Regions from separate parts of the Streptomyces sp. NPDC060000 genome, predicted to be linked through region 1. Evidence: riboswitches for the same ligand, from Rfam matches in the RefSeq annotation. Region 1 holds a riboswitch; each other region holds the start of a gene.
The links. Region 1 has a riboswitch for cyclic di-AMP ahead of ACFWBB_RS21335 (transglycosylase family protein). Riboswitches for the same ligand answer to the same signal wherever they lie in the genome.

Region 1 (2,192 bases):
GCACCGGTGGAGGCGCCGGACGGAACGGCGGCACGACCCGTGCTGCCGTCGTCGAGGCCGACCTCGACCTCGACCGTGGGGTTGCCTCGGGAGTCCAGGATTTCCCGGGCTACGACGACGTCGATGGACGGCACGAGCATCTCCTTCTTGGGATGTGACGCTGGTTGTGCGGGGCCCAGGGGCCTTGAGGAGCCCTTGCTGAGCCTTGCGACTAGAGCCTAACCGCCCCGGGGCCGTCGGCAGCCGACCGACCGTCCCGTGGACAGACAGACGGTACCTATTGTTTCCGCCCGGAACAAAGAGGGTGGCCGAGAAAAGCCAACAGGAAGTGGCGAACGGGCAAAGAGAAACCCCGCCCCGGTGCGTACGGGGGAACGCGCACCGGAGCGGGGAGCCCGTGGGGACGGGGGGGTGACCCTCACGAGGTCTTCAGTGTGCCGACCTCGGATGTGAGGGCACTGTGGCTTCTCTGGGGACCAGGTGTCACTTCAGGCGCGGTGCCACTTCAAGTGCAGTGCCACTTCAGGCGCAGTGTCACTTCAGGTGCAGTGTCACTTCAGGCGCAGTGTCACTTCAGGTGCAGCTGCTGGCCCGGGTAGATGAGGTCCGCGTCCGTGACGATGTCCTTGTTCAGCTGGAAGAGCTTCTCCCAGCCACCCTTGACCTTGTGCTTCTCGGCGATGGAGCTGAGGGTGTCGCCCTTGCCGACCTTGTACTCGCCGTCACCCTTCTTGACCTTCTTGCCGGTCGGGGTGGTGACCGTCTTGGAGGCGGCCGGGCGGTCGGTCGAGCGGGAGGCGCTCTGCTCCTCGGTCGAGCGGGTGCTGGTGCTGCCGCTGTTCGACGAGCTGGAGGAATCGGAGGAGCTGGACGAGCCGGCCGAACCGGAGCTCGAGGAGCCGGCGCTGCCGCCGTTGTAGGCGGCGCCGGACAGGCCGGTGCCGCAGACCGGCCAGGCACCCTTGCCCTGACCCGCGAGGACCTTCTCGCCGATGGCTATCTGCTGGGACTTGGAGGCCTGGTTGGCCTGCCCGGCGTACTGCGTGCCGCCGTACGCGGCCCAGGTGGAGGCGGAGAACTGGAGGCCGCCGTAGAAGCCGTTGCCGGTGTTGATGGACCAGTTGCCGCCGGACTCGCACTGGGCGACCGCGTCCCACTCGGAGGAGGTGGCGGCGGAGGCGTTGCCGGCCGCCATCAGCGGGGCGGCGATGGCGACACCGGTGACGCCGGCGAGCGTGGCGACGCGGGTGGCCTTGGACGGACGACGGTGCTTGCCCTTACCGGAAAACAGCATGGTGGATCCCCTCACCGACGCCTACGAGGTGAGCTGTCGGGTTCGGGCCGTGTGAGTTGCCCGGCCACTCCTCACCCACCGGAGCACTGCTCCGTGGGGGGTGTGGCTTAACCCCTAGCCGTTCCGGTCAACCACCCCGATGCGGCACTTACCTTGGGTCCCCCGCTCCTGCCTACGGCGCTTGACGCGACGACTGTTCCCGGGTCGTCGCTGGCAGGATTCGGCGTTGCGACGGCCGGGGCTCGGGTTGCCGAGCGGCCTCGACCGTAGACACGCGATCGGCGGAATTTCAAAGACGATCAGGGCTTCTGAGACTCATCCCACACTTCACCAAATCGGACATTCAGTGCGAAGCGTGACGTGAACTGCCGCTGTTTTTCTTGGGCTTTGCGCCCTATTCCACCCCTGTGTCGAGGGTCTGACCGGGGGTGATGTTGCTCGGGTCGGCGCCGATGAGGCCCCTGTTCTCGGCGTAGAGGGCGCGCCATCCGCCGTCGAGGTCAAGGGAGTCGGCGATGGACTCGAGGGAGTCGCCCTCCTGGACGAGATAGGTGGCCGCGGCGTGCCGGCCGGTGGACGCGGTGGTGGTGCCGTCCAGGGCGTCCACGCCCGCGTCGGTCGCGCTCTTGGGTGTGGCCTCGTCGGCGGTGCCGCGATGGCGGCCGGAACCGAGGGACCCCGTGTCGACGAGGCTCCAAGAACCCGCTTCCTGACCCGAATTGTCCGAGTCGTCCGCTTGCGGGGATGCCGCGACCGAGCCGCCACCCGTCTGCCCGTCACCCTTGCCACCAGAACCGCCGGACGCACCGGAACCGTCCGCGGCGGAAGAAGAGGACGAAGGGGAGGAAGAGGAAGAAGAGGAAGAAGCGGACGCCGAGGGCGAACTGGAGGAATCGGC
Region 2 (2,192 bases), on a different contig from region 1:
CCTGCACCCGCACCGCCTCCGGCCCGAGATCGGCCAGGATGTGGGAGGCACGCGCGAAGAGGAAGTCACCAGTGAGGACGGCGACGGAGTTCCCCCAGCGGCTGTTCGCGCTGGACACCCCGCGCCGCACGGCGGCCTCGTCCATCACGTCGTCGTGGTACAGCGTGGCCAGGTGGGTCAGCTCCACCACCACGGCCGACGGCACGATCCCCGGCGCGTACGGGTCCCCGAACTGCGACGCGAGCACCACGAGCAGCGGCCGGAACCGCTTCCCGCCCGCTCGTACGAGATGCTGGGCGGCCTCCGTGATGAACGGGACCGCACTCTTGGTGGCCTCGAGCAAGCCTTCCTCGACAGCCGCCAATCCGGCCTGGACATCGGCTTCCAGAGCCTGGTCCCGCACGCTCAGCCCGAACGGCCCGACGACGGTCACGAGGGGTCTCCTGTCTGCTGGTGTCTACTGGCGATTACGCGGTTTGTCGATAGGTCTCTGCCATCACTCAAGTCAGCGTATCCGGTCACGTTTCGATCACCGATAGCCCCCACGTCCCCCGGGCTCGAATGGGCTCGCCCAGGAGGCGCTCCGCAGGCCAGGCGGTATCGGATCACGCCCGATATGTTTTTGATCAGCTCAGATGAGCGGACATGAATAGAAATGCCGGGAAGCGACGATTCATGTCCGCGCCAGGGTGGCCGGCAGGCCGATGACCCCGCCCGTCCACCCCCGCCCACGTGACGACGATCACGCACCCCCTCCAGGACTTCTCCATCCGGCACCCCTTCACGGACCCACCTCCCGCGCCCGGATTTCGCACGCGACTCATCGACGGTGCTTTAACGATGAGTTGGGCCTAATGCCCGATTCGCCGCTCTTGTGAACGCTGGTGAGTTGGCTCACTCCCCTCGACCGCCCGGGCCGACCTCGCCCTTCACCGATTCTCCGCACGCCCCAAGCAAGTTGAAGCTTTGCACCCACAAAGGATCAAGCACCCCATAGGTCACAGACCAAGGTCAATAGGGGTCAACTGTGAATCCGGTACTTGTTTCGGACATGTGCTCTCGCATACGTTCCCGGCCTGTCGGGCGGAACGCCGAATCCTGCCGCCGCCCGAACCACCCATCGAGAACGCTCGGCAGGAGCGGGGGAACCAGGTAAGTCGCCGAACCGGATGTTCCGGACGTCTTGGATGTATCAGACGTTTCGGACCACCCGGTACGGCTTGGGGTCAAGTCGCACCCGTAAGACGCGACCGGGCAGCTCCCGCCCGAACCCGACAGCTCACCTCGCAGGCGCTGGAGAGGAAAATCATCATGCCCGCTGCCGCTCAGCCGCGCCGCAACCGTCTCGTCCGCACGCTCGCCGTCGCCGTCACCGGCGCCGCCGTGCTCGCCCTCCCGCTCATCGGCGCGACCGGCGCCTCCGCGGCGACGCCGACCGTCGCCACCGCCACCAGCCTCGGCTACTCCAACAACCTCGACGGCTGGATCCGCGCCTCCCTCCAGGTCATGGGGCAGCACGGCATCCCGGGCACGTACAACGGCATCTACCGCAACGTCATCCGCGAGTCCTCGGGCAACCCCTACGCCATCAACCTCTGGGACTCCAACGCGGCCGCGGGCATCCCCTCCAAGGGGCTGCTCCAGGTCATCGACCCGACCTTCCGCGCCTACCACGTCTCGGGCACGTCGTGGAACTCCTACGACCCGGTCGCGAACATCACCGCCGCCTGCAACTACGCGGCCGCGCGGTACGGCTCGATCGACAACGTGTTCGGCGCGTACTGACCCTCGCGTCGGTGCCGATCCGTTCCGCGGTACCGGCCTTCCCGGTCATGGAAACAATCGTTCGAGGACGACGGCCACGCCGTCGTCCTCGTTCGACGTCGTCACCTCGTCGGCCACCGCCTTGAGTTCCGGATGGGCGTTGGCCATGGCGACACCACGAGCCGCCCAGTCGAACATCGGGATGTCGTTGGGCATGTCCCCGAAGGCGATGGTGTCCTCGGGCCGCAGCCCCAGACGTTCGGCGGCCAGGGCCAGCCCCGTCGCCTTGGTGATCCCGCAGGGCTGAAGCTCGACCGTGCCCGGCCCGGACATGGTGACGGTGGCCAGCGAACCGACCACCGAACGGGCCGTCGCCGCCAACTCGTCGTCCGACAGGGTGGGATGGCGCAGCAGCACCTTGCTGATCG
Region 3 (2,192 bases), on a different contig from region 1:
GCGGTGAGCGCGGCGGTGGCGGGCTGCGCCGCGCTGATCGGCACCCCGGGCATCGGCGTCGTGGCGTTCGTGGTGATGTTCCTCGGCAACCCGTTCTCCGGGGCGGCCTCGGCGCCGCGGATGCTGCCGGAGCCGGTCGGGGCGATCGGCCAGTGGCTGCCGCCGGGCGCCGGGACGACCCTGCTGCGCTCGGTGTCGTTCTTCGACGGAGCGGCGGCGACCGGCCCCGCGCTCACACTGACCTGGTGGGCCGCGCTGGGCCTCGGGGCGGTGCTGCTGGGCGCGCAGCTGAAGCGGGGGCCGGCCCCGGCCGGGCCGGCCGTCGAGGCGCGCAAGCCCGCGCTCGTCGCCTGACCCGTCGCACCGGCCGTGCGTCCTCCCTCAGGGGGCGCACGGCCCTTCGCGTGTCCAGGACCCGCGGACGGGCGGCCCTACGACGGATCCGGCCCCCGGTACTCCGCCGTGACCCCGAACCGACGCTGTTCGCGGGGGTCGGCCGGCACGCACGGCGGGCGGTGAACCGGCGATGGTGCCCGAGTTGCCGCCGCTGCCCGCACTGACCCGCGCGGAGGCCGAGCTGATCGACGGTTACCTCGACGTGGTCGACATGCTCGGCCGTATCAACCCCGCCCACCACGGGGACACCTACCGCGGACCGCGCGCCGCCCAGGCGCTGGTGACCAAGGCGACCGCACTGCGCGACGCGCTGACGCTGATGCACCAGCGGGGTGAGAGCGAGCTGCACGCGCCGACGCTCGCGCGGGCGCTGCGCGTCCTGGACGGGGAGCGCCGCACGGCGCGCGTCACGCTCCCGCCGCTCTCCGACAGTTGACCCCGGCACACCCGCGGGCCGGGCGGTTCGGCACCGGACGTGACGACCGGACCGAAGTCGAAACGACCCAGAAGGCGTACCCCCGTTCGGCAGAGCGTCTGCTGTTCCCCCGGACGCTCACAGGTTGCGCACAAGAGCGCTCTCCGGGCGGGACAGGAGGCGTCAGTGCTGGTGGGAGCCCCTGAGGCGCCTCGGCACCTGATCACCCATCAGAGTGTTCACCCGAACGGGTGAGTGGTGAGTAACCCCACAAATCCCCGGTTCCGTTGGGATTTTCGGACATCAGTGAGCCAAGATCCCTGACTGACGACAAGCCCCCGCCACAAGAGGCGGGGCGGTCCGGGCGGACGCCGAGTCCTGCCGCCGCCCGGATGACCGGTCGACAGGAGTGCATCGGCAGGAGTGGAGGACCCGAGCAAGACGGGTCGCCGGAACGGTCACGCCATGACCGGGCCGAGCAGCCCTTGGGGTGAAGCCGCAGCCGCGGCCGGGCAACTTTGTCAGCCCGAATCCGACAGGTCATCCTTCACAGGCGGCTGACGAAGGGTTGCGCATGTCTGCGCTCAATCGTGTCCCGTCGCTCATGGTCCGGGCCGGTACGGCCTCGGCGTTCGCCATCGCCGCCGTGGGCGGCTCGGTCGTGGTCCCGGGGCTCGCCCCCGACGCCGCGGCCGCCACACCGGCGACGAAGGCGCTCCAGATCGCGGCCTCCAAGAAAGGTGCTCCGTACAAGTACGGGGCCACCGGGCCGAAGAGGTTCGACTGCTCGGGGCTCACGCTGTACTCGTTCAAGAAGGCGGGCAAGAGCCTGCCCCGGACGGCGGCCCAGCAGTACAACAAGACGAAGCACATCTCGGCGTCGAGCCGCAAGGCAGGCGACCTCGTGTTCTTCCACTCCGGATCGAACGTCTACCACGTCGGGATCTACGCGGGTAAGGGCAAGATCTGGCACTCGCCCAAGACCGGTGACGTGGTGAAGCTGCAGAAGATCTGGACCAGGAGCGTCTGGTACGGCCGGGTCCGCTAGGACGGGCCCTGGTCGCGTAACGGTCTGCCCGGGGTGATGTTCTCCCGGACCGGTGCTTCCCGGGGTGGTGGGGCGTCCTGACGCGCCTTCACCGCCCCGGGAGCTCACCCTCCGCCGGCGCCGCCAGAGCTCCGGCCCCCTGCTCCGCCGCCGGCAGGGCCCACGGGAGCTCGACGGTGACCGTCTTGCCGCCCTCCCGGGTCGGCCGCACTCTCAGCCTGCCGCCGCACTCCGCGGTCAGCCAGCGAATGATCACCAGCCCTCGGCCGTTGTCCTGCTGGACCGCGGCCGGCAGTCGTCTGGGGAAGCGCGGGTGACTGTCGGTGACGCCGA
Region 4 (2,192 bases), on a different contig from region 1:
TCCGCAACCGCCTGGACGAGATCCCGCACGAGTTGGCCAACCCCTCCCGGCGTGCCGCCAAGGAGCTCTCCAGGGAGTTGTTCCCGGCCACCGCGCGCATGTCGCGCCCGCGCCAGGGCACCGCGGAGACGGTCGAGAAGATCGACTCCGCTGCCGTACGCGCCTTCTACGAGAAGCACGTCCGGCCCGCCACGGCCACCGCCGTGGTCGTCGGCGACCTCACCGGCGTCGACCTGGACGCGCTCCTCGGCGACACCCTGGGCGCCTGGACGGGCTCCTCGGCCCAGCCACGGCCGGTGCCGCCGGTGACCGCCGACGACACCGGCCGGGTCGTCATCGTGGACCGCCCCGGCGCCGTCCAGACGCAGCTGCTGATCGGCCGCATCGGCGCCGACCGGCACGACCGTGTGTGGCCCGCGCAGGTCCTCGGCACGTACTGCCTCGGTGGCACCCTCACCTCCCGGCTGGACCGCGTCCTGCGCGAGGAGAAGGGCTACACGTACGGTGTCCGCGCGTTCGGCCAGGTCCTGCGGTCGGCCCCGGACGGCTCGGGCGCGGCGATGCTCGCCATCAGCGGCTCCGTCGACACCCCGAACACCGGTCCCGCCCTGGACGACCTGTGGAAGGTGCTGCGCACCCTCGCCGCCGAGGGGCTGACGGACGCCGAGCGTGACATCGCCGTGCAGAACCTGGTCGGCGTGGCGCCGCTGAAGTTCGAGACCGCCGCCGCCGTCGCCGGCACGCTGGCCGACCAGGTCGAGCAGCACCTGTCCGACGACTTCCAGGCCACGCTCTACCAGCAGCTCGCCGCGACCGGCACGGTGGAGGCCACCGCGGCGGCCGTGAACGCCTTCCCGGTGGACCGCCTCGTGACCGTCCTCGTCGGTGACGCGGCCCGGATCAGGGAGCCGGTCGAGGCTCTCGGCATCGGTGAGGTCAAGGTCGTGTCCGCGGAGTAGATCCCGGCAACGGCACGCGCGCGCAGGGGCCCTGGTCGACGAAAGCGTCACCAGGGCCCCTGCGTGTCCGAATTGGGGCGGAGGTTGCCTGTCTGCCCTGTGGGATGCGCTACAAAAACCGAGATCCGTTTGAGGATTGAAACCCGCGCCGCTTAACGTCATCCGGGCTGTTCGTCAGGCAGTGCGCCGCAGCCGCGGCACCGGACAGTCATCGCCGAGTCCCCGTACGGCGCGAGCCAGGGGAGCCGGGGACCCACTTGTGAAGTCCCTGGGGTGAATCGGACGCCCGCGCGCGAAGCGCGAGGGGGTCCGTAGGAGACCTTCCTGCTCCGAACCCGTCAGCTAACCCGGTAGGCGAGAGGGAAGGAAAGGACACCCCCAACTTCATGGCGTTCACCTGCGCCACCGGGAAGCACCGTCGGCCCAGCCGGATGCAGCGCACCAGCGTCCGCGCGGCGGGCATCGCGGCGCTCACCACCACCGGTGTCATGGCCACCGTCGCCTCCACCCCGGCTTTCGCCGCCGAGCCCACCCCCGAGCAGACCGGGCTCATCCCCGTCGTCACCGCCGGCGAGTCCGTCGTCGAGCAGATCGACGACCAGGTCGCCGTGCAGAAGCAGGCGGCCTTCGAGCAGGCCGCCCGCGAGGCCGCCGCCAAGAAGGCCGTGGAGGAGCGCGCGGCACGCGTGCGTGCCGCCCGTGAGGCCGAGCGCAAGCTCCTCAACACCTTCGTGTCGCCGATCACCGGTTCCTACGTCTCCACCGGCTACCAGGCCAGCAGCTCGCTGTGGTCCTCCGGCAGTCACACCGGCATCGACTTCCACGCCGCGAGCGGTACCTCCGTGCACGCGGTCGGCTCCGGCACCGTCGTCGAGGCCGGCTGGGGCGGGTCCTACGGCAACCAGATCGTCATCAAGATGAACGACGGGACGTACACCCAGTACGGTCACCTGTCGTCCATCGAGGTGTCGGTGGGTCAGCAGGTCACCCCCGGTCTGCGGATCGGCCTGTCCGGCGCCACCGGCAACGTCACCGGTCCGCATCTGCACTTCGAGGCCCGTACCACGGCGGAGTACGGCTCGGACATCGACCCGGTCGCCTATCTCCGTAAGCACGGCGTGAACGTCTGACGTCCCACGGCGACAGATCGTCCTGCCCCGGCCCTCCCGGCCGGGGCTTTCGCTGTTTCCGAGGCTCTGCTGTCCAAAAAATATCCCTGGATTCCGGCCCGCC

Region 2: another riboswitch for cyclic di-AMP. It lies ahead of ACFWBB_RS08920 (transglycosylase SLT domain-containing protein); the one in region 1 lies ahead of ACFWBB_RS21335 (transglycosylase family protein).
Region 3: another riboswitch for cyclic di-AMP. It lies ahead of ACFWBB_RS27360 (C40 family peptidase); the one in region 1 lies ahead of ACFWBB_RS21335 (transglycosylase family protein).
Region 4: another riboswitch for cyclic di-AMP. It lies ahead of ACFWBB_RS18350 (M23 family metallopeptidase); the one in region 1 lies ahead of ACFWBB_RS21335 (transglycosylase family protein).

What each region holds. Positions count from the first base shown of each region.
Region 1 covers NZ_JBHWUU010000039.1:47,789-49,980, forward strand. Annotated here, with positions in the region: gene eno (phosphopyruvate hydratase) at 1-140, opposite strand, end outside; gene ACFWBB_RS21335 (transglycosylase family protein) at 569-1,294, opposite strand; cyclic di-AMP (ydaO/yuaA leader) riboswitch at 1,298-1,484, opposite strand; gene ACFWBB_RS21340 (transglycosylase family protein) at 1,689-2,192, opposite strand, start outside.
Region 2 covers NZ_JBHWUU010000011.1:86,361-88,552, reverse strand. Annotated here, with positions in the region: gene ACFWBB_RS08925 (polyprenyl synthetase family protein) at 1-433, opposite strand, end outside; cyclic di-AMP (ydaO/yuaA leader) riboswitch at 1,080-1,308, shown strand; gene ACFWBB_RS08920 (transglycosylase SLT domain-containing protein) at 1,312-1,785, shown strand; gene ACFWBB_RS08915 (HAD family hydrolase) at 1,831-2,192, opposite strand, start outside.
Region 3 covers NZ_JBHWUU010000057.1:9,503-11,694, reverse strand. Annotated here, with positions in the region: gene ACFWBB_RS27370 (ABC transporter permease) at 1-354, shown strand, start outside; gene ACFWBB_RS27365 (hypothetical protein) at 527-832, shown strand; cyclic di-AMP (ydaO/yuaA leader) riboswitch at 1,171-1,382, shown strand; gene ACFWBB_RS27360 (C40 family peptidase) at 1,386-1,859, shown strand; gene ACFWBB_RS27355 (ATP-binding protein) at 1,948-2,192, opposite strand, start outside.
Region 4 covers NZ_JBHWUU010000031.1:54,827-57,018, forward strand. Annotated here, with positions in the region: gene ACFWBB_RS18345 (M16 family metallopeptidase) at 1-959, shown strand, start outside; cyclic di-AMP (ydaO/yuaA leader) riboswitch at 1,162-1,331, shown strand; gene ACFWBB_RS18350 (M23 family metallopeptidase) at 1,346-2,089, shown strand.